DNA from 2 places in the Staphylococcus equorum genome. Region 1 is predicted to be linked to the other one. Evidence: predicted binding sites of a transcription regulator. Region 1 holds the regulator's gene; the other holds the start of a gene.

Region 1 (16,549 bases):
ACAAAGATATCGTTTAGGTGCTAACCATTGGCAAATTCCAGTAAACCAACCTAAAGGTGTAGGTGTTGAAAATATTTGTCCATTCAGTAGAGATGGTCAAATGAGAATTTTAGATAATAATCAAGGCGGTGGCACACACTATTATCCAAATAGTGATGGTTCTTTTGAGGATCAACCACAATTTAAAAAACCTGGATTACCAATTGAAGGCGAAGCATATGAATATGATTATAGACAAGATGATGACAATTACTTCGAACAACCAGGTCGCTTATTTAGATTACAATCTAAAGAGCAACAAGAGCGTATATTTGTAAATACTGCAAACGAAATGCAAGGTACTACATTAGAAGTTCAACATCGTCATATCCGTCATTGTTACAAAGCTGACAGTGAATATGGTAAAGGTGTGGCAAATGCATTAGGCATTGATATCAATGATGTAGACATAGAAGCAGCAGACTAAGTTAATATGATGGGTATTAACTTTTAAGATTTTTAAAACTTTAAAGCAGAATTTATAATTAAAGGTAGCTTCCAATATAATGGAAGCTACCTTTTTATGTTATCTCGTTTTAATACCTAAAAAGTTTTGTGAATAAAAATGAAGTTTACCACAATTATTGCACATCAGTGCAATTAATGGAGTTGCATCATTTCCTAATGAAGCTGTTAATAGGGGTGCGAAATAATGACCATTTAAAATTTCGATTTTAGGATGTTCACAATTACAAATACTTTTGTTTTTCGTTTTTGTCGTTATTGAATTAATGATATGACTTTTCTGCTCGTCTGACATGTGGCGATTTTCCATAAAATTCTCCTCCAATAATAGATGGTTATACTATTATAAGATGTTTCACGGTTGATTAGAAGACTGTGCAAAAATTTAAAAGTGACAATTAAGTTGTAAAATGTTAATTAACACTTATTAATGAAAAATAAGATTTGAAAATTATAAAATACGTAGCAAAAGGGCTTATTTACTTGTGATAATCTAATGAAATTTAAAGTTTTAAATTAAAATGAAGGCCTCTTTATTATGAAAAGCCTTAAATAATAGAATAGACAAAAAGATACTTTCAATAAAAATACTTAAAAAAATAAACCAAATGCTTTTATAGCAATTGGTTTATCTAAGTTCTTAGATGTCTCCATTATGGAAACACCTTTATCTCTGGAACTTAACAAATAATTTAAGTTCAGTATTACTTTTAAATATGTCGTATTCAAAAGATAAGGTCTAACATCATATTATTTTGTTTCACGATGTAACGTATATTTATTTAATCTTGGGCAGAACTTTTTAAGTTCTATACGCTCAGGATTATTACGTTTATTTTTAGTAGTAATATAGTTACGCTCGCCAGACTCAGTACAAGCCAATGTAATATTTACGCGCAAAGTTAACACCTCTTTCTTAACAGGAATGATTACGCTTTAAAATTCTACCATATAAATTATGCAATTTCAATTACTTTTCTATAAATATAAATATCTAATAATGAAGAAACAAATGATGTCATTCAAAAAATTGCAATAAAAATTTGAATATGGAACTTTCTGTTTGATTAATGAAAAGGATGTGTTATGATTTAAAACGAAATGATTACGATTTAAAAGGAGAGATACATTATGGCAAAAAAATCAAAAATAGCAAAAGAACAAAAAAGAGAACGCTTAGTCGCTCAGTATTATGAATTACGTCAAGAATTAAAAGCTAAAGGAGATTATGAAGCTTTAAGAAAATTACCGAGAGATGCATCACCGACAAGATTGACACGTCGTTGTAAGGTTACTGGAAGACCCAGAGGTGTTTATAGAAAATTTGGAATGTCTAGAATTGCTTTTCGTGAATATGCGCATAAAGGACAAATTCCAGGGGTTAAAAAATCAAGTTGGTAAATACGACCCAAGTTCGTTTACATTTGTAGTAAAACAATGTATATTATCAATTGGTTAAGATAAATCAAAAAGTTATTGTTCGGAATTTGCTGTAAATATATGTATTTTCCTTGTACAATATTTGAAATCATCATGAAAATCTTACGATTGTATTATTGTTTTATTAAAAATGTTAGGGGTTTGTTAAATTATGAAAATTTTTGATTATGAAGATATCCAATTGATACCAAATAAATGTATTGTTGATAGTCGCTCTGAATGTGATACAACTGTCAAATTTGGTTCAAGAAACTTTAAGTTGCCTGTAGTACCAGCAAATATGCAAACAGTTATGAATGAAGAATTAGCAGAATGGTTTGCGGAAAATAATTATTTTTATATTATGCATAGATTTGATGAAGAAGCTCGTATTCCTTTTACTAAAAAGATGCAAGATAAAGGTTGGTTCGCTTCTATTTCTGTAGGAGTAAAAGAACGTGAATTCGGTTTTGTTGAAAAATTGGCAGCAGAAAATATAATCCCTGACTATATTACAATTGATATTGCACATGGTCATTCAGATTCAGTCATTAATATGATTAAACATATAAAAGCACATATTCCAGAGACATTTGTAATTGCTGGTAATGTGGGTACACCTGAAGGCGTTCGTGAACTTGAAAATGCAGGCGCGGATGCAACGAAAGTAGGTATAGGGCCTGGTCGAGTTTGTATTACTAAAATTAAAACTGGTTTTGGTACTGGCGGCTGGCAGTTATCGGCACTCAACCATTGTAGTAAAGCAGCACGCAAACCAATCATTGCTGATGGTGGTATCAGAACGCATGGAGATATCGCTAAATCAATTCGCTTTGGGGCATCAATGGTAATGGTGGGCTCATTATTTGCAGCTCATGAAGAATCTCCTGGCGAAACTGTTGAATTAGATGGTAAAATGTATAAAGAATATTTTGGTAGTGCTTCTGAATTCCAAAAAGGCGAACACAAAAATGTTGAAGGTAAAAAAATGTTTGTTGAACACAAAGGTTCTTTACTTAATACTCTAATAGAAATGCAACAAGATTTACAAAGTTCAATTTCGTATTCAGGTGGCAAAGATTTGAAATCATTAAGAAAAGTGGATTATGTAATCGTTAGAAACTCTATTTTTAATGGTGATAGAGATTAGTTTTATAGTGGGTGTATAAAATCAGAAAAATTTTATTATATATAGTTGTTTTTTTAATAATAGTATTAGTCGTTCCAATCCAAGAAACTACACCTCTGACATCATTACAACAACAGTTTAAATCAAAAGTGGACGGTTGGACATCAGAACAATCTACATCTGATGATGCGCTAAAAGTGCCAAGTGAACAAGAATTTGCTGTAAATAATATTCAAATGAATATGACTAAGGATGAAGTTGACAAAAAGTTAGGAGACGCACAACGTGTGACTTCTAATGAGTATGGCACAAATTGGCATACTTACTATTCTGGTGATTATAGATCATTTGTGATGGTGAGTTACATTGATGATAAAGTAAACGCACTTTATAGTAATCAGAATGTAATTTCATCAAAATCAAAAATTAAATATGGAACACCGAAAGAAGTCGTTAGAGATAGATTAGGTGAACCTATTACTGAAAAAGAAAAAGGTCATGTAAAATTTGATGTGCAAGATGATGAATTTGACAATTTTCATGATGATCAAATTTATACAACAGCTTTTTATGACAAACATGAAAACAATAACTTAACTGCACTTCTACAAGTTAGCGAAAAAATGGAAAACCGCTTACAACAACAATATGCTGCACCATCAGAAGGATTGGCACAAAGTTTTGAATTACAAAACTTTGATTTAGTAAACGCTGAGAGAGTCCAACGTGATTTAGCATCGTTAAATTATTCGGCTAGTATTTCTGATACTGCGAGAAAACATAGTATAGATATGGCAGAGCATGACTATTTTAATCATGATAATTTATCAGGCGAATCACCGTTCGACAGATTAGAAGCAGACGGTCATGATTTTAATGCAGCAGGTGAAAATCTAGCTTATGGTCAAACAAGTAGCATTTATGCACACCAAGGTTTAATGAATTCATTAGGACATAGAAAGAACATACTAAAAAAAGAATTCAAAACATTAGGTGTAGGTGTGGACTTTAATGAGGAAAGACAACCTTATTGGACTGAAAATTACAGTGGATAGTGTTTATTGATTGTTATAAGAGGGTATCTTACTATTTGTGAGGATGAATAAGTTATGACAACAAATAAAAAAGATAAAACAGAAGATATACTTGAAAAAGTAAAAGAAGTCTTAGATAAAAAAGACAAAAAATAAGAGGTTGAGCTCATAGCTCAACCTCTTATTTTTGTGAGAGTGTTTTTAAAGGGTTAAATTTATAATTACATTTCTCTAAATAGTCCTACAACTTTACCTAATACAGTTACATGTTCTAAATAGATAGGGTCCATTGTACTATTCTCAGGTTGCAAGCGATAACGTGACTTTTCTTTATAGAATCGTTTAACAGTAGCTTCATTATCTTCAGTCATAGCAACGATAATATCACCATTTTCAGCGATTGTCTGGCTTCTAACGATTACTTTATCGCCATCTAAGATACCTGCTTCAACCATACTGTCACCAACTACATTGAGAATGAAAATATCACTATTATGAGTTGAAGTGAAGTGTTCGGGTAATGGGAAATACTCCTCAACGTTCTCTACAGCAGTAATAGGTATGCCAGCTGTTACTTTACCGATTACAGGAACGTGGATAGTTTCTTCCATATTTAAAGTATCACCTAATTGTTCTGATACAATTTCAATTGCCCGAGGTTTAGTAGGATCCCTTTTTATATAACCCTTTTCTTCTAACCTTGATAAATGACCGTGAACTGTAGAACTTGATGCTAATCCAACGGCTTCACCAATCTCTCTTACACTTGGCGGATATCCTTTTGAATGAACTGTTTGTTTTATATATTCGAAAATTTCACTTTGTCGCTTTGTTAACTCTCTCATAGTAGGCACTCCCTAGATTAATTTGTTTTTATTATAGCATGCATATATATATATTACAAACGTTTGTTCGTTTATTGTTGACTCGGAACACGTGTTCTGGTAAGGTATAAATACAAACAAACGTTCTAGGAGTGACTATTAATGATAAAAATATATAAACACCAAATAAAAGCATATATAACAGTGTTATTTGTTACGATGTTATTAAGCGCATTATTTATTATAAGTGCGCATAACAACGCAGAATCAGAACAGACGTACGAAATGACCGATCATCAATTAACGAGTGAACCGGTACAAAGCGAACAATATAACGTGAAAACTGAAGGTAATAGCGAACACGAACACCAACCGGTTATAGCAGCAGTTAAATAACGATCTAAATAGAAGTGATTTGGGAAAGCAAGCATGTTAATAGTAAATAGGGATAAAGTGAGCGAAACGATTTAGTTTCGCTCACTTTTTTGTTATATTTTTTCTAGATTATAAATTACGGAGGTTTACTATGGCTAACAAGGGTGGCGTAGATTTAGAACGTATTAATGAATTAGCAAAGAAGAAAAAGGAACAAGGACTAACTCAAACTGAAGCTAAAGAACAATCTAAGTTGCGCAAAGCTTATTTAGATGAATTTAGAGGCAAGTTCAAACAACAAATTGAAAGTACGAGAGTTATTGATTCAGAAGGAAATGATGTTACACCTAAGAAAGTGAAAAAAATATTAGATTCTAAAGATAAAGAAGATAAAAACTAAATCAATTTTTTGTTAAATAGAAGAAAAGTAATGTATAATGATATTGAATCTTGCTAGAAGAAAGGAAGTCATATTAGATGAATATAGAAAAAGATCAATTAGCGATAGATACGATTAGAGCGTTAAGTATCGACGCTATTGAAAAAGCAAACTCAGGTCACCCTGGATTACCAATGGGCGCTGCTCCTATGGCCTATACATTATGGACGCGTCATTTAAACTTTAACCCCCAATCAAAAGATTTCTTTGATAGAGATCGCTTTGTATTATCTGCGGGACATGGTTCTGCGTTATTATACAGTTTATTACATGTTTCAGGTAGTTTAGAATTAGAAGAACTTAAACAATTTAGACAATGGGATTCTAAAACGCCTGGTCATCCTGAATTTAGACATACGGATGGCATTGAAGTAACAACAGGTCCACTTGGACAAGGTTTCGCTATGTCAGTTGGTATGGCAATGGCAGAAAAACACTTAGCTGGCAAGTTTAATAAAGATGATGCACAAGTTGTAGATCATTATACTTATGTACTTGCTTCTGATGGTGACTTAATGGAAGGTATTTCACATGAAGCTGCTTCATTAGCAGGTCATAGTCAATTAGATAAGCTTATTGTTTTATATGATTCTAATGATATTTCTTTAGATGGTGATTTAGATAAAGCATTCTCTGAAGATGTAAAAGGTCGTTTCGAAGCATACGGTTGGAAACATATTTTAGTTGAAGACGGTAATGATATCGAAGCAATTGATAAAGCAATTGAAGAAGCGAAGTCTAATGATGTACCTACAATAATCGAAGTTAAAACAATTATTGGTTATGGTGCACCAAACAAACAAGCTTCTCATGGCGTGCACGGTGCACCATTAGGTGAAGACGAAAGAAAATTAGCTTTCGAAAATTATGGTCTAGACCCTGAAAAACGTTTCAATGTGCCTGAAGAAGTATATGAAATTTTCCAACAAAGTATGCTAAAACGTGCTAACGAAAAAGAAGAAGCATGGAATAAGCTTGTTGAAGAATATAGCAGTAAGTACTCAGATTTAGCTGAAGAATTCAAACTAGCTATTAGTGGTAAATTACCAGTAAATTATAAAGATGAATTGCCACACTTTGAAGCTGGTCATAGCGGTGCTTCTCGTGCTGATTCAGGTGAAGTAATCCAAGCATTAAGTAAAACAGTACCTTCATTCTTTGGTGGGTCAGCTGACTTAGCTGGTTCTAACAAATCAAATGTGAAGGATGCAGCTGATTTTGACAAAGATACACCAGAAGGCAAAAACATTTGGTTTGGTGTGCGTGAATTCGCAATGGGAGCTGCAGTAAATGGTATGGCTGCACATGGAGGATTACATCCATACGGTGCAACATTCTTTGTATTCAGTGACTATTTAAAACCAGCTCTTCGTTTATCATCAATCATGGGCTTAAATTCAACATTCATCTTTACGCATGATTCAATTGCTGTTGGTGAAGATGGTCCAACACATGAACCAATCGAACAATTAGCTGGTTTACGTGCGATTCCTAATATGAATGTGATTCGTCCTGCAGATGGTAACGAAACACGTGTAGCTTGGGAAGTAGCACTAGAATCAGAAAGTACACCGACATCATTAGTATTAACACGTCAAAACCTTACAACAATGGACTTACCAAAAGAGACAGTTGAAGAGGGCGTACGTAAAGGTGCTTATGTAGTATTTGAATCTGATAAAGAAGCAGAATTCTTATTATTAGCAACTGGATCAGAAGTTAATCTTGCTGTAGATGCAGCAAAAGATTTAGAAGCACAAGGTAAAGGCGTTCGTGTTGTATCAATGCCTAACTGGAATGCATTCGATCAACAATCTGCTGAGTATAAAGAATCAGTACTACCATCATCAATTACAAAACGTGTAGCTATTGAAATGGCTTCACCACTTGGTTGGCATAAATATGTCGGCACGCAAGGCAAAGTCATCGCAATTGATGGATTTGGTGCAAGTGCGCCTGGTGATTTAGTAATTGAAAAATATGGTTTCACTAAAGAAAACGTATTGAATCAAATACAAACATTCTAATTAATATAATTAATTATTTAAATTGTTGGTATGAGAGCGAAAGTTCTCATACCAATTTTTATTATTAGATATAAAGCATAGCTTATATTTACAAATTGATTTTGTAATTGATATAATACATAAGGTTGAAAAAATATATTAATTGAGTTGCTCTTGAAAAGGAGCACCAATTTTAGTAAAATTCATTAGGATAGGAAAGTGGGTGAAACAATGGCAACTTGGTTAGCAATTTTATTAATCGTGTTAGCACTAATTCTAGGACTAGTCGGTGGATTTTTCCTTGCAAGAAAATATATGATGGATTATCTTAAAAAGAACCCACCAATTAACGAAGAGATGCTACGTATGATGATGATGCAAATGGGTCAAAAACCATCTCAAAAGAAAATAAATCAAATGATGACGATGATGAACAAAAATCAACAAGATCAAATGAAAAAAACAAAATAATGTTCTATAAAAGGTTCGAGCCAATAAGTGAATTGGTTTGAACCTTTATTTTTTAGCAATAAGGTTAATGTATTAAATACTTAGACATATTAAATATTTTTCAAAGTGAAGGATAGTATTATAAAAGGTTTTAAGTCGCAAACTCTAGAGTATTCAATGAATAAAATGTAAGTATTATATTTCAAATATTCAGAAAATATTTGATTGTGATATGATTTTTGTTATAATTGTATATATATAAGGGAGGTATCGATAAGTGAAGGATGCTTATGACATGGAAGACAGAGAAGTATTAGATCGTCTAGCTAATATGCACATTAACTTTCCGAACGATGAAGCTTTTAAGAAATATCATAATGCAATGCAAACTCATGATATGAATTATCTTAGATATACACTAAATGATGCATTATCAGCATGTGTTAATTCGCATGTGTAATAGAGCAAAAATGATAGAATAAACCTTTACCAAGGTTCATTCACATTGTCGACAAAGTCTTAACGACTTTGTTGGCATTTTTTATGGTGTATGTTTTAGATTTTTTAGGTTCACAAAGCTTTAGTCATAGCACTTCACTTTTCCCAAGAATAAAAAAGGAACAATAGTATAAATTTATATTCTTCGCATATATGTTAGTATAGGAAATTTATAATTTATAGAAGGAAAAGATATTGATAGTTGTTATTTACTTAATTTAAAAATGCTAATATATACTATGTAATGTTAGAAACGATAAAATAGGTGAAAACGAATTAAAAATACTGATTAATATTTTGTTAAGTGATATACTATCGAAAGTAAATATCATCTTATAGAAATTTAAAGAAGGTGTAAGTGTGTTATATTTAGTAATTTCTATAATTTTCGCTTTTATAATGGGACTAGGTGCTATCTTTGTGCGAATGAAAGCGCAAAATTTTCCAGTTAATGAAAAGAAAATTATATTACCGCCATTTTTTATGGCAACAGGTGCTTTAATGTATGTTGTTCCATATTTTAGATTAACTGGTCTTGAAATTGTAGAATGTATTATTTTAGGTATAGCGTTTTCTACAATTTTAATATGGACATCTAAATTTGAAACTCAGGGCAGTGAAATATATATGAAGCGCTCTAAAGCTTTTCCTATCATTCTTATTTCACTACTGTTAATACGTACATTACTTAAAATATTTATTAGCAATAAAATAGATCCAGGAGAAATTGGTGGCATGTTTTTCTTACTTGGTTTTTCAATGATTGTTCCTTGGCGCTTAGCAATGTTATATAAATATAAGAAGCTTAAAAGCACATTAATTCAATAGTTTGGGGAGGCTGGGGCATACATACATGTCTCAGCCTCAATTGTTTTATTAGCAGTAGTTGAAGAAAAGGAAAAACAGTTTAATACCATTATGTTTATACTTGTCTTAGTGGTAAAGATATTATATTATATAAATACGAACAAACGTTCTATTAGAGGTGTAAAAATGAAAGTAATACATACAGCCGATTGGCATTTAGGCAGAATTTTAAATGGTAAATCATTATTAGAAGACCAAGCATATATTTTAAATCGTTTTATAGAAGCGATGGACAATGAACAACCGGATGTCATAGTAATTGCGGGTGATTTATATGATACGAGTTATCCGAATAAAGATGCCATCCAATTATTAGAAAGTACAATTGATACTTTGAATCTAGAGATGGGCATTCCGATTATTATGATAAGCGGTAATCATGATAGTAAAGAACGATTGAACTATGGTTCCAAGTGGTTTGAAAAGTCAAATTTATATATACGTACAAAACTTGAAGACATAAATATACCTATTTCAATTGGAAATGTAGATTTTTATACGCTACCGTTTGCAACAATTAATGAAACTCAACACTTTTTAAAAGATAATACGATAGAAACTTATCAACAAGCTTTAAGTAAATCTATTGAATATATGAGTAATAATATAAATAAGAATAATACCAATATTCTTATCGGTCACTTAACTGTACAAGGTGGTGTGCGTTCAGAATCAGAGAGACCTTTATCTATAGGGACAGTCGAATCTGTTGAAGCTGACTCGTTTCAACAGTTTGATAGAGTTATGCTGGGTCATCTACACCATCCGTTTAGCATAGATTCTGATTTTATAAGCTATAGTGGGTCAATACTTCAGTATTCTTTTTCTGAAGTGAATCAACCTAAAGGATATAGAATCATTGAAATTAAGGAAGATACAATCAAAGAGAAGTTCATACCGATTGCGCCTTTAAGACAATTAGAAGTTATAGAAGGCGATTACGAAGATGCGATACAAGAAAAATTAAAGGTAAAGGGTAAAGATAATTATTTACATTTCAAATTAAAGCATATGTCTCATGTCAGTGATCCAATGGTACATTTAAAACAAATTTATCCTAATACATTAGCACTTACAAACCAGACTTTTGATTTTAGCGCACATATTCATCAAGATAACTATGAAATTCAAAAATTAGATGATGAAACGATAATTGATAAATTCTATAAAAATATTACTGATGAAGAACTAACACAAACTCAAAGTAAAACTGTAGCTAAGGTGTTAAATGATTTACTAGAAGGAGGGTCTGAATAAATGAGACCTTTAACATTAAATTTAAATAATTTCGGACCTTTCTTAAAAGAAGTGATAGATTTTAATAACGTAAAAGATAATCAACTTTTTTTAATCAGTGGTAAAACTGGATCAGGTAAGACAATGGTTTTTGACGCAATTGTGTATGCGCTTTTTGGTGAAGCGTCTACTAAAGATAGAAAAGAGAGTGATTTAAGGAGTCATTTTGCAGATAGCAAGACTCCTATGACTGTAGAATTTGAATTTAAGCTAAGAGATCATATTTTTAAAATTGTGAGACAAGGCGCATTTATTAAAGAAGGTAATAAAAATAAAACACTAGGCCAGTTAGCCATATACCAATACGAAGACGATGAGTATAATCTCAGAGAGAGTAAAATAAATACGGGTAATCAATTTATCAGAGATTTATTAGGCGTAAACGCTGAGCAATTCAGACAACTTTTCATATTACCTCAAGGCGAATTTAAGCGATTTTTACTATCTAAAAGCTCAGAGAAGCAAGAAATTTTAAGAACACTTTTTAATAGTCAGCGTTTTGAAGAAATACAGAAACACTTGAGTAACGATGTAAAAGAAGTTAGAGAACAAATTGAAAAGAAATTCAATATATTAGAAAATAATTGGCATGACATTGAAACATTTGATGATGAAATATTAACTGAATATAAAACAATCAATGCTAGACAAACAAATCGAATTATGGAAGTATTACCTGAATTTAAAGAAAAAGCACGAAAAATACAACAGGAAATAAAAGAAAAAAAGAGTAAATATAAAGCTGAAGTGACTTCGGCAGAAAATAATTTAAATCATAATTTAAAACTTGAAGAAGCATTAACTCAGCTTGAAGAGAAACAACAGCAATATGAACAGTTACTTTTAAACGATGACGAAATCAAGAAGAAAATAAAACTATTAAATGAAATTTATGAAGTAAGACCGTTAGCCAATTTGCTAGAGTCTAAAGAAACGCTATCTTTAAAAAAAGAAAAATCAATAAAAGATATAGAAGAAAAACAAAACTCGATTAATACTCTCAAAGATAAGGCACATGAAAATAAAAAACAACTCGAAAAACATTTACAGACTTCGGATATATTAGAAGGTTTTAGAAAGTATGTAGAAAAATGTAAGTTGTTTTATGATAAAGCAAGTAAATATCAAGAGGCATATCATCAACGTGAAACAATAAATAAAGCTTACGAAACACTTGAAGAAAAGGTTAAAACACAAAAGCAACTACTGGATGATCTCGCTAAGAAGTTAAACCATCGTAAGAGTGATTATAAAAAAGTCGAATTGCTTAATTCACAAATTTTCAATTTAAATAATGAAATCAAAGAGTTAAAACAGAATGAACTCAAAAAAATTGAATTTGAAAGCTTACAAAACAGAAAAAAACAGAAGTTAAGAGATATAGAAAAATTTCACTTGCAGCTTCAACAATTAGATGACAAATATTCTAAAATAGACAAAACAAATATAGATTTAAACAATAAAAAGGATATTATTGCAAAAGTTCAATCAGCATTAAATTCAGGTGATATATGTCCAGTTTGTGGAAATGAAGTACATTCAATTGAGCAACATTTAGACTTTGATGAACTTACGGAAAGACATCAAGCGTTAACTGCAATAGAAGAACAACATAAAAATATAAAAGAGAAAAAGATAAAATGTGAAAGTGAATTGAACTATTTGAATGAACAAATAGAAAAATTTTCTCAAGAAGAGCTTAATAATACGAATTATCATGAACTTGAAAAGCGTATTGATCATAAATATGTTGAAAAAGAGAACTTAGAAAAAGAAAATGAAGAGATTAATCAATTAAAAGAGCAATTACAAAAAAACGAACAAAGTTATCATACGCTTGAATTAGATATGAAAAATAAGCAACATACTTTAAGAGAAAATGACATTGCTATAAATGACTTCGAATATAACACCGAATTTGATAATGTTGCTAAGTTTGTGAAAGTTTATGAAAGTAATTTAGAAAAGATAAAAGAATATGACGATGTTTGTTATAAATTAGAACAAAATATTCTAAATAGTAACCAACAACTGTCTATTGAAGAAAATAGTAAAGCATATTTAGAATCAAGCCTAAAAGAATTAAAAAATGAATTGGAAAATATGAATCTGAAGATAGATGAGGAAATGGGTAGAATTGGCTTCACAAAATTTGAGCAGGTGAAAGCAACGATAGTTAAAATAGCAGATAAAGATAAAATTGAAGCGGAGATTAATACTTACAATAAAGAGAAACAATCTTTGGAATTAGTTATTTCGCAACTCAGTGAGGAAACTAAAAATAAAAAACTCCAAGATAGCCAACATTTAAAAGAAATTCATCAACAAAAGCAACAAGTATTAGACGAGATAGCTACGGAATTAAGCCAACATGAATATAAGATTGATTTTAATCAGAAGAAAATCAATGAAATTAATACAATTATAGAAAAATTAGAAAAGGAATTGAAAGCACAGCAAGAAGTGTTTCAATTAGCGGAAATCTTGTCAGGTAAAAATGATCAAAAGTTAACTTTAGAAAACTATGTATTAATTTACTACTTGGAACGAATTCTTGCTCAAGCCAATCAACGTTTAGCATTGATGACAGGGCAACGCTATCAATTAACAAGAAGAGAACAAATATCACAGGGTTACAGTGGACTTGAAATAGACGTCTTTGATTCGCATTCGAATCAATCTCGACATATTTCATCATTATCTGGTGGAGAAACTTTCCAAGCATCATTAGCCTTAGCATTAGGACTTAGTGAAGTAGTTCAACAAGAATCTGGAGGAATTGCTTTAGATTCAATGTTTGTAGATGAAGGTTTCGGAACATTAGATCAAGAAACATTAGAAACAGCGTTAGATACATTACTGAGTTTGAAATCTACAGGGAGAATGGTAGGTATTATTTCTCACGTAAGTGAACTTAAGCAAAGAATACCGTTAATACTTGAAGTTAGTACAGAGCAATATCAAAGTACAACACAATTTAAAAGGCAATAATTAAACAAACCAACCGATTGATTATATAACAATTGGTTGGTTTGTTTATATCATTTTTTATTGAAACACTTATTTTATAATAAAAAGCTAAATTATGTTTACAGTTTTAAGATTATACGCAAAAATAGGCATAAAAAATACCAACGGAATCGATAGATTTTGTTGGTATTTAAAAGCAATAAACATCAAATGTCTAAGGCTAGTTTGATTAATTTTTTTCACGTAGTAAATCGCGAATTTCTGTTAGTAATACAGTGTTTTCTTCGACTTCGTCTTCTTCAGGTTTCATTAATGTATTTGCAATTTTAACAAATATGAACAATGCAAAAGCGATGATAATGAAATCTATGATTGATTGTACGAACATACCATATTCGATACCCATAAACGTCCAACTTTTTGCAAAGTCAACAGTTCCGAAAATCAAACCAATTAGAGGCATGATAATGTATGCAACTAGTGCTGTAACAATTTTGTTGAAAGCTGCACCCATAACTACAGCTACTGCTAAATCTAAGACATTACCTTTTAATGCAAATTCTTTAAATTCCTTTAACATTATATAACACCTCTTAATTAAATATAAATTTTATTATACAATAAGTTTCAAATAAAGAGAATAGTTTTTTTAACTAAATTTGATATTAACTCGGGGGTTTGTTATTCTAAGACGTGGCGAAAGATAAAAATAGAAATTATTGTAATTTTTCTATTTAGGTTTTTTAAAAATTAAATAAGATGAGAAAGGGAGTTATTATTTATGAATTCTTCTAACAACCAACCTAGCGGTAAGAAGATATCTCCAGTTTTTATCTATAGTGCGATTATCGTAGCGATTGTAGTACTTATTGGTGCATTTCTACCAGAACAGTTTGACACTGTTACGAATACAATCAAACTATGGATAACGGACAAACTTGGATGGTATTATTTAATACTTACAACGCTCATTGTTTTCTTCTGTGTTTTCCTAATATTTAGTCCTATTGGTAAACTGAAACTAGGTAAACCAAATGACAAGCCAGAGTTTAATACGATTTCATGGTTTGCAATGTTATTTAGTGCTGGTATGGGGATTGGACTTGTATTCTATGGTGCGGCTGAACCAATGGCTAACTTTGCTGCCCCACCAACTGCAGATCCAAAAACAACTGAAGCGTATACTGAAGGTTTACGCGCAACATTCTTCCACTGGGGATTCCACGCATGGGCAATTTATGGCGTAGTAGCATTAGCGCTTGCGTATGCTCAATTTAGAAAAGGTGAACCAGGACTTATTTCTAGAACTTTACGTCCTATCTTAGGCGATAAAGTAGAAGGTCCTATCGGGACAATGATTGATGTATTAGCAGTATTTGCTACTGTTGTAGGTGTGGCCGTATCACTTGGTATGGGTGCATTACAAATCAATGGTGGTTTGAATTACTTATTTGGCGTCCCAACTAATATATGGATACAAGGACTTATCATATTAGTTGTAACAATATTATTCCTTATGAGTGCTTGGTCTGGATTAAGTAAAGGTATCCAATATTTAAGTAACCTAAATATTAGTTTAGGTTTAATATTGATGGTAGCTGTACTAATTATTGGGCCAACAGTATTAATTTTAAATATGATGACAAGTTCAACAGGTAGTCTATTGAACACATTCTTATTTAATTCATTTGATACAGCAGCTTTAAACCCTCAAAAAAATGAATGGATGTCTAGTTGGACACTTTACTATTGGGGCTGGTGGTTAAGCTGGAGTCCATTCGTAGGTATATTTATTGCACGTGTATCTAAAGGACGTTCTATCCGCGAATTTATCGCTGGTGTGCTCTTAGTACCTGCATTAGTAAGTTTCGTTTGGTTCAGTGTATTTGGTGTACTAGGTATTGAAACTGGTAAGAAAAATCCTGAAATATTCGACATGACTGTAGAAACACAACTCTTTGCTGTATTTAACGAAATACCTATGGGCATTATATTATCAATAATTGCATTGGTATTAATTGCTTCATTCTTTATTACATCAGCTGACTCAGCGACATTTGTATTAGGAATGCAAACAACATATGGTTCATTAAATCCTTCGAATTACGTTAAAGTCACTTGGGGTATCGCACAGTCATTAATTGCTTTCGTATTATTATTTGCTGGTGGTGGTGATGGCGCACAAGCCCTGAATGCGATTCAGAGTGCCGCCATTATAAGTGCCTTACCGTTCTCCTTTGTAGTTATAATGATGATGGTTTCATTCTACAAAGATGCGAACAAAGAGCGTAAGTTCTTAGGCTTAACATTGGCACCTAACAAACATAGATTGCAAGATTATGTACAACATCAAGAAGACGATTATGAAGATGACATTATTGAAAGACGTAAACCATTAAGAGACAATGAAAAAAACGAAAAATAATGTGAACTAACTGGGGAATCCTAATGGATCCCCAGTTTTTTTGTGCGCAAAAAGATTAAGTATTGAGTATGAGCGGCTAATGTTAAAGCATTTAATATAAATAAAAAATATAAGTAAATAGAACTATGTAAAATAGTAAAAAGAAATGTATATAAAATTAAATATAGCTGATAATGATTCTCAATTGATAACATTAACTTATTACACAATCATAGCGTGATAAGTTATACTTATACATACTGATTGAAAAATCAAATCTAAATTATATAGGTTTCTAGTCTTATGTAGTTGTTTTAAGTTGCATTTAATTATA
Region 2 (16,549 bases), 530 kb from region 1:
TTCGACATGTGCATCCCTATGTTGTACATACACATTATAGTCAAAACTCTCCCTGAGTTCTGCTCCGATACGTTTGGCTAGTGCGACAGAACGATGTTGGCCACCAGTACAACCTATTGCAATAACAAGTTGAGATTTTCCTTCTTTTTTATATCCTGGTATCATAAATTTCAATAAATCCATTAATTTTTCATAAAAAATGTTTGTTTCTTTCCATTTCATTACATATTTATATACTGCTTCATCTTCGCCAGTTAATGGTCTCAACTCATCAACATAGTGCGGATTAGGTAAAAATCTTACATCAAATACAAGATCCGCATCTATTTGTATACCATGTTTAAAACCAAAGCTAATTACATTAATATTAAATGTTTGATAGTTACTTTGATTAAAATAATCTCCCATACGTTTGCGCAATTCTTTCGGTGTCATTTGCGATGTATCAATCGTATAATTCGCTAAACTTTGTATTTCAGTCAACAACTCACGTTCTTCTTCAATAGCTTCAATTAATGAACGTTGACCTTTTTCATTTAAAGGATGTGCACGACGTGTTTCTTTATAACGAGAAATCAGTTTTTCATTCGATGCTTCCAAGAACATTAAATCAACAATAACATCTGAGTTACTCTTAATTTGGTCCATTTCTTTAATTAAAGATTTAAATAGTTCCTTACCTCTTAAATCAATAGCAATCGCTACTTTTTGTAAAGAAGGATTTCCTTGCCCCATCAATTCTACAAATTTTGGTAAAAGAATCGGTGGTAAATTATCTACACAGAAATATCCAATGTCTTCTAAACTCTGAATGACCACAGATTTTCCGGCGCCTGACAAACCAGTTACAACCAACAATTCACTCTTTACTATTTCTTTTTCTTCTCGTTGCATCTCTTTACACCATCCATTGATTATTTTAATCGCAAAATTAGTTCTACGCTGTTAATAGCTTATTTATATTGGCATTTATACAATATCTTTCATTTTTCTCAATATAAGTCTAACGAGTTAATATTATCACATTATATTTTACATGAAAAACGACTAAGGTAGTAGTTTTATCTATCAATATTATAACGCTATAGTTGTTTCATTATGTAAAAAAGCTAGAATGTTATAACTTACTATAGATCGTAAGTATAACATTCTAGCTATGACTGAATTTATCTATGATATTTTATACAATCTTTTATAATCTATGACTTTATCCCATCAATGATACAATTTATTTATGCTTCAATTGTATCGTGTAAATGCTCGATATATGCAATGGCACTTTGTGCAGCAATACTTCCATCACCAGTTGCAGTGACAATTTGACGTAACCCTTTTTCACGTACGTCGCCTGCTGCATATATACCAGGTACACTTGTACTCATGTCTTCATTCGTTAAAATGTAGCCAACTTCATTAGTAATACCTAAATCTTGGAAAGGTATTGTTAATGGTTTCATACCAATGTACACAAATACGCCATCGCCATCTAGTGTTTGTTCTGTGCCATCTTTTGTTGATTCTAATGTTACCGAACCAACTTTGCCATCTTTGTCATTAATTGTTTTTAAAGTGTGACTCCAAATAAAATCAATTTTATCGTTTTTAAATGCGCGATCTTGTAAGATTTTTTGAGCACGTAATTCATCTCTACGGTGAACAATTGTTACGCTATCAGCAAATTTTGTAAGGAATGTTCCTTCTTCTACAGCTGAGTCTCCGCCACCAATAACAAATAATTTCTTACCTTTAAAGAATGCTCCATCACATACGGCACAATAACTTACACCACGACCGCCAAGTTCTTGTTCACCAGGTACACCAATTTTTTTGTATTCTGCACCTGTTGAAATGATTACGGCGCGAGCTGTAATTTCACTATTACCAAGGTTAATCACTTTATGAGTACCTTTATCTTCTATTGATTTGATATCGCCATATTGATATTTAGCACCAAATTTTTTCGCATGTTCAAACATTTTCGTTGATAAGTCCGGACCTGTTACCATTTCAAATCCTGGGAAGTTCTCAACTTCTTCTGTGTTTGCCATTTGTCCACCTGGCATACCACGTTCAATCATTACTGTGCTTAAATTAGCACGTGATGCATAAACTGCAGCAGTCATTCCTGCTGGTCCGGCACCTATAATTGCCACATCAAAATCCACTTGTTCAGCCATTTAAATTGCCTCCTGTTTAATAATTCATTATGCGCAGTATATATGATTTCTTGCATTTCTTAAACTTATATGCTCACTAAATAATCTATCGTTTTATTTAAACGGTAAGAAGATATATCAAACCATTCGATTACTTGTTGTTTTGTTATTTTACTATCAGCATTACGATAATACATATACACAAATGCTGCAATATATTCATTTACATTTGTTAAATCTACTTTTTCAGATATAATCGCTTCTGCTTGATCAATCCATACAATAAATAAATCCTCATTATTTTTCAATGATTTCACACCATACAACATCAATAAGCCTCTATGAATGAAATCTAATTTGTTTAATTTTAAATCTTGAATAATATAGGTAAGATATAGCTTTTCGTAATCTTCCATAGATTCTAGAACTGCCCAAATTTCTTGTGTTAAAAGCACTTCGCGTCCCTTTAACTGGTTTAATAAGAAAATACCATATAACCTATGATGGCTATCGTCATGGAGTAATAATGGTAATACTTGTTCATCGAAATACATTTTACTCTCTGCAATAACCCAAGGTGCATAACCTACATCTACTTTAGTCATATCTTGCAACTTCGACCAATAATATTTACTATCCTCAATATTGTTTAAATAGTAACTATTATAACTTAACGCATTATACATTTGGATGGAAAGGAATTTTCCTTTTCTATAAAGTGGCTGTAATATTTTTTGCGAAGCTTCATATTGTTTCAAGTAACATAAAACGATGCCTAGCTTAAATGATTCATCATCATTCATCGGCATGACTTTATTTAAAATTTTTAAATAGCGTTGGTATTTTTCTTTATCATTCGTATTATAAAGTAATAAAGTATAATGACATAATGCATGTACATCCGTATTATCTTCACTAAGCAATCGCTCAAACATTTCTTTAGCAATGTCATATTCATTCATGTATAAATAACACATCGCAAGTAAATTACGCACTACGCGATGTTCTTGAATTTCATCGTTTTGATTTAAGATAAATGTTCGTGCTTCGGGTAATCTTCCCTGAGAAAATAGGTATTGGAAAATAAGTTGTACTGCAAATAGCTGACTTTCTATCTCTATTTTTTCAGCTGAATTATAAGAAACTTCAAACATTTCTTCAAGTTCTTCTTTATAATCTTCATCGTTAGACATCGTGACATAATTTATACCAAATAAAAATGCTTTATTTGCTTCATTTAATGTAATGTTTAATTGACTAAGCTGATAATAACTTTCTTCTACTAACTCTTGTTGCGCAATACTTTCATAAAATAGATGCTCTGCTTTACCACTTAGTCCTATATTCACAAGACATTCCGCGTATTTTACTTTTACATCAAAATCTTGAGGTGACATATCCAGCACTTTGCCATAATATTCTGCTGCCTTTTTATAATCTTGGTGCAGAAATTTTTGGTCTCCCAATTTTTTATAAAATTGACTATCTAATTTCATTGGTATTACTTTGCCGTTATGCGCCATCCATTATCACCTCCTAAATATTAATTAAGTTCTTATTTGCATGGGATTTCCATATGCTAATGCCGAATCAGGTATGTCTTTTGAAATAACAGCACCCGCTCCGACTTTAACATTTGATCCTATGCTTACACCTGGTAATATTGTAACATTCGCGCCAATTAAAGTATTATCACCAATTTGCACACGCCCCGTTCGAAATTCATCAACGAGAAATTCATGAGTCAAAATTGTAGTATTATAGCCAATCACACAATTTTCCCCTATGGAAATATACTCTGGGTATAATAAATCGGGAACTACTTTAAAAGCAAATGCTGTGTTTTTACCAATATTCATTTTCAATAAATTGCGATACGCCCAATGTTTTAATTTCACGTGAGGCAAGTACCTGCAAATTTCAATAATTATCGTTTGTTTAAATATTTTAAAGTATCTAATATAACGATACATATGCCAAAGTGGGTTATTGCCTTTAACTTTAACCTTTTTTAAATTACGCATGATATTTTATCACTTCACTTTTTGATTTGACCAAGTTAACGGACCAACATCTTTATATCTTGGTGCGTTATATTTCACTCTTCTTATAATCATAATCACAATACCTACTATAATCAGTATAATAGACATTAACTGCGCTACTCGAATATCACTAGTTAACATCAAGCTATCTGTACGCATGCCTTCTACGAAAAATCTGCCGATTGAATACCATATCAAATATAGACAGAAAGTATCTCCTATACGTAAATGTTTTCTAAGCAAGATTAGTATAACAAAGCCTAAAATGTCCCAAATAGATTCATATAAGAATGTTGGCTGGTAGTATTTGCCATTAATATACATATTATTAATAATAAAATCTGGAATATGTAAGTTTTCTAAGAATGTTCTTGAAACAGGACCGCCATGAGCTTCATGATTCATAAAGTTGCCCCATCTTCCAATACCTTGGCCTAAAATCATACTTGGTGCAATGACATCACCAATTTGAAACGGGTTAATATTTTTTTGTTTACAGATGATAATCCCTGTAACAAATCCACCTATTAAGCCACCGTGTATTGCAATACCACCGTGCCATATCATCGGAATTTCAATTGGGTTTTGAATATAATACGGCCACTGGAATACAACGAAATAAAGTCTCGCCATAATAAATCCAAATATTGCACTCCAAAAAATGATATCAACTAATGTATCTGTATCAAAGCCAATTCGTTTCACACCTTCTTGAGCAATAAAATAACCCAAGAGTATCCCAACAGCGATAATAATTCCGTACCAACGTACTGAAATAGGCCCAAGCTCAAGTGCAATTGGATTGATATAATTTAATGTCATCATTACCTATTTCTCCTCACTATTGCTACCATTTCGTAATATTTCAGCATTTAAGCGATCATTAAACTCTTCTGCTGTATTGATGCCCATAATATTCAGTCGGTAATTCATTGCCGCAACTTCAATAATAACCGCTACGTTACGTCCAGGTCGTACAGGAATTGTTTTTTTCGTAATTTCAGTATCTAAGATACGTAATTTTTCTTCATTTAAGCCGACTCGATCATATAATTTGTCTTTATGCCAGTTTTCTAAATGAATATTTAAACGCAATCGTTTTTCAGTTAAAATCGAACCTGCACCAAACAATGTCATTACATTAATGATACCTAAGCCTCTAATTTCTAATAAATGTTCTATTAATTTAGGTGCTCTCCCAATCAATTCGTCTTTACTAATTTCTCTAATTTCCACATTATCATCTGCTACTAATCTATGACCACGTTTTATTAATTCTAATGCCGTTTCACTTTTACCGATTCCAGAATCACCAGTAATCAGTACACCTACACCATAAACGTCGACAAGTACTCCATGCAGTGATGTTGTTCGTGCGAGTTCATGTTCTAAAAATGTAGTTAAACGACTCATTAATTGTGTAGTAGCAATCGTCGACGCAATTAAAGGCGTGTCGAGTTCTTTTGCTGCAGCGATAAGTTCCTCTGGTGGTTCTAAATCTCTCGTCACAATAATCGCTGGTGTATCTGGACGACATAACTTTCTCATACGACCTTTACGTTCTTCATCTGGTAATAAGTTATAAAAAGATAATTCCGTCGTACCTAATAATTGAATACGGTCAGAAGCATAGTGAGAAAAATAACCTGCCATTTCCAAACCTGGTCTTGAAATATCTGTATTTTTAATTTGTTTGTTTAAACCTGCTTCTCCAACAATAAGATCAAGTTCAAAGCGGTCTACTAAACTCTTGGTAGTTAACATAGTTCACCTCTATCAATATTTCTCTTACATTTGCAATATGATATTATCATATCAAAAAGAAATGATAATCCATATCAAAAAGTGTAGAAGATCGATAATTCAACACATATCTATAATATCTATCATTATATCAATTATAAACGATATCACACACCAGTGACTGATTATATTTTCAATTTATTCATTTAATTTACTACAAATCATTTTCTAGGTATTTGTTGGTAATAAATACAAAAATACCCCCTTCAAAGTTTGCACGTTAAAGTACTTACCTTGAAGAGAGCCATTTATACTTATGTTCCCGCCTTTTTGAGTGGAGTTACATACTTATATTGTTTATTTTACTGTATCTCTTTCTAGCACAGGCTTTAAGTATTGTCCTGTATAACTTTCTTTTACTTCTGCAATTTGTTCTGGCGTACCGGTAGCTACAAGCGTACCGCCCCCATCGCCACCTTCTGGACCTAAGTCAATAATATGATCTGCCATTTTAATAACATCTAAGTTATGCTCAATAATAACCACAGTATCACCATTTTCCACTAGTTTATTGAGTACTTTTAATAATCGACCAATATCATCAACATGTAAACCAGTCGTTGGTTCATCAAGAATATAGATGGAGCGACCCGTAGAACGTTTATGCAATTCAGATGCGAGTTTAACACGTTGTGCTTCCCCACCAGAAAGTGTTGTTGCTTGTTGTCCGAGTGTAACGTATCCTAGTCCAACATCAACTAATGTTTTCAATTTACGATGAATTTTTGGTACTTTTTCAAAGAAATTAGTCGCTTCTTCAGCTGTCATTGCTAAAATATCTGCAATGTTTTTACCTTTATACGTGACTTCTAGCGTTTCTCTATTGTATCTAGAACCACCACAAATTTCACACGGTACATACACATCTGGTAAGAAATGCATTTCAATTTTTATAATACCGTCACCTCTACAAGCTTCACAACGACCGCCTTTCACATTAAAGCTAAAACGGCCTTTAGTATATCCTCTTACTTTAGATTCGTTTGTTTGCGCGAAGATATCCCTAATATTATCGAATACCCCTGTATAAGTTGCTGGATTTGATCTCGGTGTTCTTCCAATAGGTGATTGATCAATATCGATTATACGTTCAAGTTCTTCTATTCCTTGAATTTCGTCACAATCACCTGGTTTTACTTTTGATTTATTAATGTGTTTTGCTAATGATTTATACAGCACTTCATTAACTAACGTACTCTTACCTGAACCAGAAACACCTGTAACTACTGTCATTGTTGATAATGGAAAATCTACGTCGATATCTTTTAAGTTATTACTTCTTGCGCCTTTAACACTGACTTTACGATCAGTTATTTCACGGCGTTCCTCAGGTACTTCTATCAGCTTTTTCCCGCTTAAATATTGACCAGTGAGTGATTTTTTCTGATTCATTACTTGTTTAGGTGTACCACTCGCGACAATTTCGCCACCATGTTCACCTGCACCTGGGCCTACATCAACCAAATAATCAGCCGCACGCATTGTATCTTCATCGTGTTCTACAACGATCAAAGTATTACCTAAGTCACGCATTTCTTTTAATGTACTTATAAGTCGATCATTATCTCTTTGGTGAAGTCCGATAGAAGGCTCATCTAACACGTAAAGTACACCTGACAGTCTAGAACCAATTTGTGTAGCAAGGCGAATTCGCTGCGCTTCCCCACCTGATAATGATCCTGATGCACGATTGAGTGTTAAATATTCTAAACCAACGTTGTATAAAAATTCTAAACGTGAGTTAATTTCCTTTAATATTTGATCTGCAATTTTTCTATCTTGATCTGACAATTCAATATGTTCATACATATGCAAAGCATCTTTAATTGAATGTTCAACAACTTCACCAATATTCTGACCAGAAACATATACAGATAACGCTTCACGGCTTAAACGTTTACCATTACAAGTTTCACAAGGTAGCTCAGTCATATATTTACTCATCATCTCTCTAACAAGTTCAGATGGTGAGTCATGATAACGACGATTAATATTATTAATCACACCTTCAAATTCCATTGTTCGTTTACGTGTTTGACCATTGCGTTGTTTAAAAGTGAACTCAATTTCTTTACCTTTAGAACCGTTTAAAATGATATCTTGTTGTCTATCTGTTAATTTTTTAAATGGTTTATCCATATTAATTTTATATACTTCACAAACACGATTTAATAATGTTGGATAAAAATCAGAACTTGAAGATTCCCAAGCTATGATTGCACCTTCATTTAAAGTTTTGTTTGTATCAGGAACCACTAAATCTAAATCTACTTTCAATTTCAATCCTAAACCATCACATGTTGGACATGCACCAAAGGGGCTGTTAAAACTGAACATACGAGGTTCTAGTTCACCAATTGAAAAACCACATATCGGACAAGCATGGTTTTCCGAGAATTTTAATTCTTCTCCCCCAATTATATCAACGATTAATGTACCTTCAGCAAGTCTAATCGCAGTTTCTATAGAATCAGCAAGACGTCCTTCAATACCTGCTTTAACCACCAAGCGATCTATTACGACTTCGATAGTATGATTTTTATTTTTATCTAAATTTGGCACTTCGTTTACATCCATAATTTCACCATCAACACGTACACGTACATAGCCTTTTTTGCTAATGTCGTCTATGAGTTTTTCTTGTGCACCTTTTCTATGAGAAACCACAGGAGCCAATAGTTGGATTTTAGAACGCTCTTCAAGTTGCATCACTTGGTCTACCATTTGTTGTACAGTTTGCGATTCTATTTCAATACCATGATTGGGGCAAAATGGTTTGCCTATACGTGCGTAGAGCAACCGTATATAGTCATATATTTCAGTTACTGTCGCTACAGTTGATCTTGGATTTTTACTTGTAGTCTTTTGGTCAATTGATATCGCAGGTGATAAACCTTCAATCGTATCAACATCTGGTTTATCCATTTGACCTAAAAATTGTCTTGCATAAGCACTTAATGACTCTACATATCTACGCTGACCCTCAGCATATATTGTATCAAAGGCAAGTGAAGATTTTCCTGATCCAGACAGTCCCGTCATCACGATGAGTTTATCTTTCGGTATTTCAATATCTACACCTTTTAAATTATGGGCACGAGCCCCTTTTACTACAATGGATGGTTGTTTCATATTTGTCACCCTTCTGCTTTTAATTCAAACAACATATCTCTAAGCTCTGTTGCTTTTTCGAAATCTAAATCTTTAGCTGCTTGTTTCATTTCTTTTTCTATATTTGCGATTGTTTTTTCGCGTTCTTTTTTCGTCATTTTCTTAGGTACTTCAGTTTGTTGTTGTTCATTTGTTTCATCATTTTCGACAGTTGCACTAATAACATCATGAATTTTCTTATTAATCGTAGTAGGCGTAATATTATGTTTTTCGTTATATGCTTTTTGAATTGTACGACGTCGCTCTGTCTCATCAATGGCATAACGCATGGAATCTGTAATCTTGTCACCGTACATAATAACTTCACCGCGACTATTACGTGCTGCACGTCCACTTGTTTGAACAAGTGATCTATGTGAACGTAAGAAACCTTCTTTATCAGCATCAAGAATAACAACAAGAGATACTTCTGGTATATCGATACCCTCTCTTAATAAGTTAATTCCAACAATGACATCATAAGTTCCCATACGTAAATCACGAATAATTTCTATACGCTCCAATGTTTTAATTTCTGAATGTAGGTAATTGACCTTAACGCCAGCTTCTTTTAAATAAGTAGTTAAATCTTCACTCATTTTTTTAGTTAATGTTGTAACTAGCACACGTTCATTACGTTCAATGCGCTCATGGATTTCACTTATTAAATCGTCAATTTGATTTTCCGTTGGTCGCACTTCAATCTCAGGATCTAATAGACCTGTTGGACGAATAATTTGTTGTACCATTTCATCTGTATGTTCTAACTCAAATGGACCAGGTGTAGCAGATACATAAACGAGTTGATTGGTTTTTTCTTCGAATTCTTCAAATTTTAAAGGTCTATTATCCAAAGCGCTCGGCAAACGGAAACCATGATCTACAAGTACTTGTTTACGTGCACGGTCTCCATTATACATACCCCTAATTTGAGGTAATGTCACATGTGATTCATCAACCATTACAAGCCAATCATCGCCAAAATAATCTAATAACGTATATGGCGTTGAACCCATTGGTCTTAGTGTTAAATGCACAGAGTAGTTTTCAATACCAGAACAGAAGCCCATTTCTCGCATCATTTCTAAATCATAATTCGTACGTTGTTCTAGTCGTTGTGCCTCTAATAATTTATTTTCTGAGCGTAATTCTGTTAAGCGTTCTTCTAGTTCATTTTCAATTCTTTGTATTGCAGATTTCATTTTCTCTTCACGTGTTACGAAGTGGGATGCTGGAAAAATCACAAAGTGATCACGCTCTCTTAAAACTTCACCCGTTAAATAATTTACTTCACGGATACGATCAATTTCATCACCAAAAAATTCTACACGAATACACATTTCTTCTCTCGAAGCAGGGAAAATTTCAACTACATCTCCCCTTACACGAAATGTACCACGTCTAAAATCAATATCATTTCTCGAATATTGAACGTCTACTAATTTTTTTAAAAGTTCACTTCTGTCCATTTCCATACCAGCGCGAACACTGACTACTAAATCTCGATATTCTTCTGGATTACCTAAACCATATATACAACTGACACTCGCAATAATAATGACATCGTCTCTTTCAAAAAGTGAACTTGTCGCTGAATGTCGTAATTGGTCAATTTCATCATTTATTGAAGCATCTTTTTCAATAAATGTATCAGTTGATGGCACATATGCCTCTGGTTGATAGTAATCATAATAACTAACAAAGTATTCTACTCTATTTTCTGGAAAGAATTCTTTAAACTCACTATATAATTGACCTGCTAATGTCTTATTGTGGGCGATAATGAGTGTGGGTTTGCCTACTTGTTTAATAACATTACTCATCGTAAAGGTTTTACCTGTACCTGTCGCACCGAGTAAGGTTTGATGACGTTTGCCCTCATTAACGCCTTCAACTATTTTCTTTATCGCATCTGGTTGATCACCCTGAGGTGTAAAATCAGATTGTAATTTAAATTGATGATGTTCCATAGTGACACATGCCTCCTATATAATTTCTAACGATACGAACATACCTGATGTGTCTATGTTTAAAATGTATATACTACTGTTGCTGTGTGTCTGCATCAAGTTTGCAGATTCATATTCTCGTTACATATTTTAACAGATTTACAAACGAAAAAGCAAACATTTGTTCGCTTTTATCTTGCTATATATAAAGAAAAACAAACATAGTTCTGTCACCATGTTTGCCTAAGTTGTATTTGTTTATTCTAAAATAAACTATATTGTTGAAGTTATACAATTATAAAATGCATATTTAACTATAGCAATTAAGTTGCTTAACATTTATTACTCAGTCATCTTCTTTTTTATGAAATTCTAATTGATCGATAATAAGGTAACCAGCCAGCAACGAGGCAACATCTATAAAAATGATCCATTCATTATGAAAAAAACCTTTTTGAACGGATGCACCAATTATAATTAATGTTAAAATCGTTCCTACCCATTTACTTCGTGTTAGCACGCTGAAAAATACCACGAAAATACATGGAAAAAAGGATGCGAGCACATACCAAATCATTCACTTCACCCATTCCTATTATTTAAAATAGCCATTGTTGTTTCACGTAATTCTGATCTTGGGATGAATTTTTCCGTTAACATTTCTGGAATAATATTATCTATAAAATCTTGTACCGAACTTAGATGATCAAATTGCATAATCGTTTCTAAGGACATCTCATATATTTCAAAAAATAGTTGTTCGGGGTTACGCTTTTGTATTTCTCCAAATGTTTCATATAATAAATCTATTTTGTCAGCTACAGAAAGTATCTGACCTTCTAATGAGTCATCTTTACCTTCTTGAAGTCTTTCTCGATATATATCTTGATAGGCTTCTGGAATTTCTTCATTTATAAAATGATCTACCATTTCTTCCTCTACTTGTGAGAAGAGTTTTTTTAATTCGCCACTTGCGTATTTAACTGGTGTTTTAATATCACCCGTAAAAATTTCAGCAAAATCATGGTTTAACGCCTTTTCATATAAACTTTTCCAATCTACTTCATTACCATGGTATTCCTCTACTGTAGCCAAATATTGGGCAATTTTTGTCACCTTAAATGAATGCGCAGCGACATTATGCTCAAAGTATTTAAATTTTCCCGGTAATCTAATTAATTTTTCTAAATCAGACAAGCGTTTAAAATATTGATGTACTCCCATGACATCGCCTCCTAGTTTGTTTAATGAATGATTATACTTAATTTTATAATATCATTCAACAATCAAAATGTCTTATCAATGTAATTGAATTTAACTAATTCAATTTATGGGGTGTCTAGTACATAAACTTATATCTCAGCCTCCGTTGTTATTTTGACAGTAATTGGCTGGGCATATACTACGAAATATTATTAGAAAAATTATATTTCTCTCCCATTACCTTATTAATGATATTATTTAAATACATTGAGCTCTAAACATAGAACCACTCCAAAACATGCAGGAGTGGTTCTATGATGTACCATTTATTATACTCAGCAAAACTTACCTCTAATATAATCTCACTATTAAGCACCTTTTCTTTAGGTATTCAGATGATATTGTAGGTATATACCAATTTATGATTTGCTAATGAATATAATTATATTGACCAATGTTGTGAATCGTTCTATAAGATTTTTGTCCTACACCTTGCCAATTCATTTCTGATACTACAATTGAGCCATCTGGGTTTTTACGTTCTACAACACCTACATGGCCATAGTTACCGGCATTACTTTGGATAATCGCACCCACTTCAGGTGTATGGTTAACTTTGTAGCCACTATTACTAGCTGCTGAAGCCCAATTATTCGCATTACCCCAAAGGTTACCTACTGATTTTCCTAATTGTTGACGGCGATCAAATGCATAATATGTGCATTGTCCCCAACTATAATAATTACTACCATTTGAAGCGACTTGTGTTGGTTTATATTGACTAGAATACATTTGTTTACTTTCATTTTGATTATTTGCTGCTTCTTTTTCCACGTAATTCCAAGTATGTTGTGTCGTTGGTACAAGGTTATTTGATGTTACTGGAACATCATTACCTTCTCTTGTTTCATTCTGTACTTGTTGTTCGTTAAAAATACTATGAAGCTGGTTATTTAAATGTGCTGAACCCTTTTCAGATACTGCCACTAATTGGCCTGGGTAAATAACTTCACCTAGATTTGGGTTTAACTGATAAATTTGTTCTAAATTAAGTTGATATTTTTCAGCAATATTTAAAACTGTATCTCCTTGTTTTATTTCTACTATATCTTTGTCTGGAAGTACTAATTGTTCTCCTGCTTGTACAGTTACTCTTTCATTCAATTGATTTAATGACTGAATTTCATTTGTTGTTGTGGCAAATGCATGCGCTATATCAGATAATTTAGCATCTTCTTTTACTGTGTGAATTTGGTCTGCTGATGCAATACCATTAAAACCAAAAAACAATGCTGCCGATGTTACAGAAAATGTTAATCCTTTCTTCATTACATGTTCAACCCTTTACTGTCTTAAATTTTAATCAATCATAATATAGCATAAAACATTTCGTCTTTTGCGGTTGTTATTATACTGTAATGTAATAGACAATTGATACTTAATATGGGTCAATTCAATTAGCTTAAATAGCGCTTAAAACATTGATATTACAACCTTATAGAGGCTATATACATACATCATCCAAATCTAACGTGTAATATTTAAAATTGCATTTTACATGCTTTTATTCATTCTTAAAAAAACAAAAAATCTCGTCACTAGTTTAAATACTAACGACGAGATTTCTAATTTTCATTTGCTTAACTTTCTGAATGATCCATTTGACTACGTAAGTATGCTTCTATAAATGGACTTATATCTCCGTCCATAACTGCATCTACCTTACCTGATTCTTCATTTGTTCTATGATCTTTAACCATTGCATAAGGATGAAAAACATAAGATCTTATTTGACTTCCCCAGCCAATTTCTTTTTGCTCGCCACGAATTTCTGCCATTTCTTGCTCTTGTTCCTCAATTTTTAATTGATATAACTTAGCTTTCAATGTTTTCATTGCAGCTTCTCTGTTCTTAATTTGAGAGCGCTCATTTTGGTTGTTTACTACAATGCCTGTAGGTTGATGGGTAATTCTAATTGCTGATTCTGTTTTATTAATATGTTGACCACCTGCACCAGACGCTCTAAATGTATCAACATTAATATCATCTGGATTGATATCAATTTCAATTTCTGTATTATTGAATTGCGGTATAACATCACAAGAAGCGAATGACGTATGTCTACGTCCTGACGAATCAAACGGTGAAATGCGGACAAGTCGATGCACGCCTTTTTCAGCTTTCAAATAACCGTAGGCATTATGACCTTTAACAATTAGTGTAACGCTTTTAACGCCCGCTTCATCACCAGGTAGGTAATCTGCAATCTCAACTTTAAACCCTTTTTGTTCACAATACCGTTGATACATTCTTAAAAGCATATTTGTCCAATCTTGCGATTCTGTACCGCCTGCGCCAGGATGTAGTTCCATAATGGCATCGTTCGCATCATATGGACCATCAAGTAATAATTGTAGTTCAAACTTATCTAAATTTGCTTTAAAATCTATTACGTTCTGTTCCAAATCTGACTTCATATCATCATCGTCATCGTCTAATAATAGTTCTCTTGTTGTTTCCATGTCTTCTATTTCAGATTCTAATCCTCGATATGCATTTACAATCGTTTTTAAAGCATTATTCTTATCAATAATTTCCTGTGCTTTATCTTGATCATCCCAAAAAGTAGGATCAGCCATCATTTCTTCGTATTCTTGAATATTTGTCTCTTTTTCTTCTAAGTCAAAGAGACCCCCTAAGTTGCTCTAATTTTTCATTATAATAATCTATATTACGTTTAATTTCTGATAGTTCCATCACTGCATCTCTCCTGTTATCGTACGATTGAAATACTACTATTAAATTATGTCATTTTATTCAATATATCTATTCTACAAAAGTTTGCAGTTTAATTACAACTCTGCCGCTATTTTTATTTATCAAAACAAGTTAATTTTAATTTTGATAAATAAAAACCGGAAGTTGATATATGCTTTATCAAGGCTTCCGGTTTTATTTAAAATCATTTTCAAATTATGCACCATGGCAGTTTTTATATTTTTTTCCACTACCGCAAGGGCAAGGATCGTTTCTACCGATATGTTCATCTTTAACATAAGGCGATGCTTTAGCCTTTTCTTTACCATCTTCTGCAGATACGTGTTCAGCTTTACCGAAATCTGTTGCTTTATCACGTTCTAAGTCATCTTCAACGGTAACTACTGATTTCAAGATATATTTGCTGACATCTTCTTCGATGTTTTGCATCATTGTATCGAAAAGTTGGTGTCCTTCGTTTTGATAATCACGTAATGGATTTTGTTGACCATAAGAACGCAAGTGGATACCTTGACGTAATTGATCCATTGTATCTATATGGTCTGTCCAATGTAAATCGATTGAACGAAGTAAAATCATACGCTCGAATTCATCAAATTGCGTACCAATTTTCTCTTTTTGATCTTTTAAAGCGACTTCAACTTTCGACCAAACAATATCAATGATATCCTCTTGATCCTTACCTTTGATATCTTCTAGTTTTAAGTCACCTTCATTTAAGAATACATCATCAATATAGTTGATAAATGGCTCATAATCTAAATCTTCTTCATCTTCATTTATATAATAGTGAACGCTTCTATCTAATGTAGAATGGAGCATTTCATTTACTAAATCTCCGCTTTCATCATTATCAATAATACGGTTACGTTCACCATAGATAATATCACGTTGTTTACGTAATACATCGTCATATTCAAGTACACGTTTACGCGCATCAAAGTTATTACCTTCTACACGTTTTTGAGCAGATTCAACAGCACGTGACACCATTTTAGATTCTATCGGTGTAGAATCATCCATACCTAAACGATTCATCATACTTTGTAAACGTTCCGAACCAAAACGTACCATTAAATCATCCTGTAGTGATAAGTAAAAGCGACTGTCCCCTTTATCACCTTGTCGTCCAGCACGACCACGTAATTGGTCATCAATACGACGAGATTCATGTCGCTCTGTACCGATTACTGCAAGGCCGCCAATTTCTTCAACACCTGCGCCCAGTTTAATATCTGTACCTCTACCTGCCATGTTCGTAGCGATAGTAACCGCTCCACGTTGACCTGCATTAGCAACTATATCTGCTTCACGTTCATGATTTTTAGCGTTTAAAATGTCATGACGTACGCCATGTTTTTTCAATAAATTAGAAATATATTCACTGGTTTCAACTGCAACTGTACCCAATAGTACAGGTTGACCTAGTTTATGTTTTTCAATAACATCATCAACAACTGCATCA

What was found. The regulator LexA, encoded in region 1, represses DNA repair genes until DNA is damaged. The targets are predictions, from matches to a motif close to CGAACATATGTTCG.
Region 2: the regulator LexA is predicted to act here: its motif matches at 11,278-11,291, upstream of uvrB (excinuclease ABC subunit UvrB).

What each region holds. Positions count from the first base shown of each region.
Region 1 covers NZ_CP118982.1:1,541,305-1,557,853, reverse strand. The annotation lists gene PYW44_RS07580 (catalase) at 1-466, shown strand, start outside; gene PYW44_RS07575 (hypothetical protein) at 566-814, opposite strand; gene rpmG (50S ribosomal protein L33) at 1,255-1,404, opposite strand; gene rpsN (30S ribosomal protein S14) at 1,636-1,905, shown strand; gene guaC (GMP reductase) at 2,096-3,073, shown strand; gene PYW44_RS07555 (CAP domain-containing protein) at 3,085-4,107, shown strand; gene lexA (transcriptional repressor LexA) at 4,308-4,931, opposite strand; gene sosA (DNA damage-induced cell division inhibitor SosA) at 5,073-5,306, shown strand; gene PYW44_RS07540 (DUF896 domain-containing protein) at 5,437-5,685, shown strand; gene tkt (transketolase) at 5,763-7,751, shown strand; gene PYW44_RS07530 (YneF family protein) at 7,962-8,201, shown strand; gene PYW44_RS07525 (hypothetical protein) at 8,458-8,640, shown strand; gene PYW44_RS07520 (CcdC family protein) at 9,039-9,506, shown strand; gene sbcD (exonuclease subunit SbcD) at 9,672-10,802, shown strand; gene sbcC (exonuclease subunit SbcC) at 10,803-13,832, shown strand; gene mscL (large conductance mechanosensitive channel protein MscL) at 14,041-14,391, opposite strand; gene PYW44_RS07500 (glycine betaine uptake BCCT transporter) at 14,593-16,236, shown strand.
Region 2 covers NZ_CP118982.1:2,069,410-2,085,958, forward strand. The annotation lists gene rapZ (RNase adapter RapZ) at 1-894, opposite strand, end outside; gene trxB (thioredoxin-disulfide reductase) at 1,233-2,177, opposite strand; gene PYW44_RS10075 (tetratricopeptide repeat protein) at 2,243-3,679, opposite strand; gene PYW44_RS10080 (acyltransferase) at 3,704-4,180, opposite strand; gene lgt (prolipoprotein diacylglyceryl transferase) at 4,190-5,026, opposite strand; gene hprK (HPr(Ser) kinase/phosphatase) at 5,030-5,965, opposite strand; gene uvrA (excinuclease ABC subunit UvrA) at 6,302-9,136, opposite strand; gene uvrB (excinuclease ABC subunit UvrB) at 9,142-11,124, opposite strand; gene PYW44_RS10105 (CsbA family protein) at 11,450-11,680, opposite strand; gene PYW44_RS10110 (YfbR-like 5'-deoxynucleotidase) at 11,686-12,327, opposite strand; gene PYW44_RS10115 (COG3942 and LysM peptidoglycan-binding domain-containing protein) at 12,736-13,635, opposite strand; one part of gene prfB (peptide chain release factor 2) at 13,947-14,990, opposite strand; one part of gene prfB (peptide chain release factor 2) at 14,992-15,063, opposite strand; gene secA (preprotein translocase subunit SecA) at 15,280-16,549, opposite strand, start outside.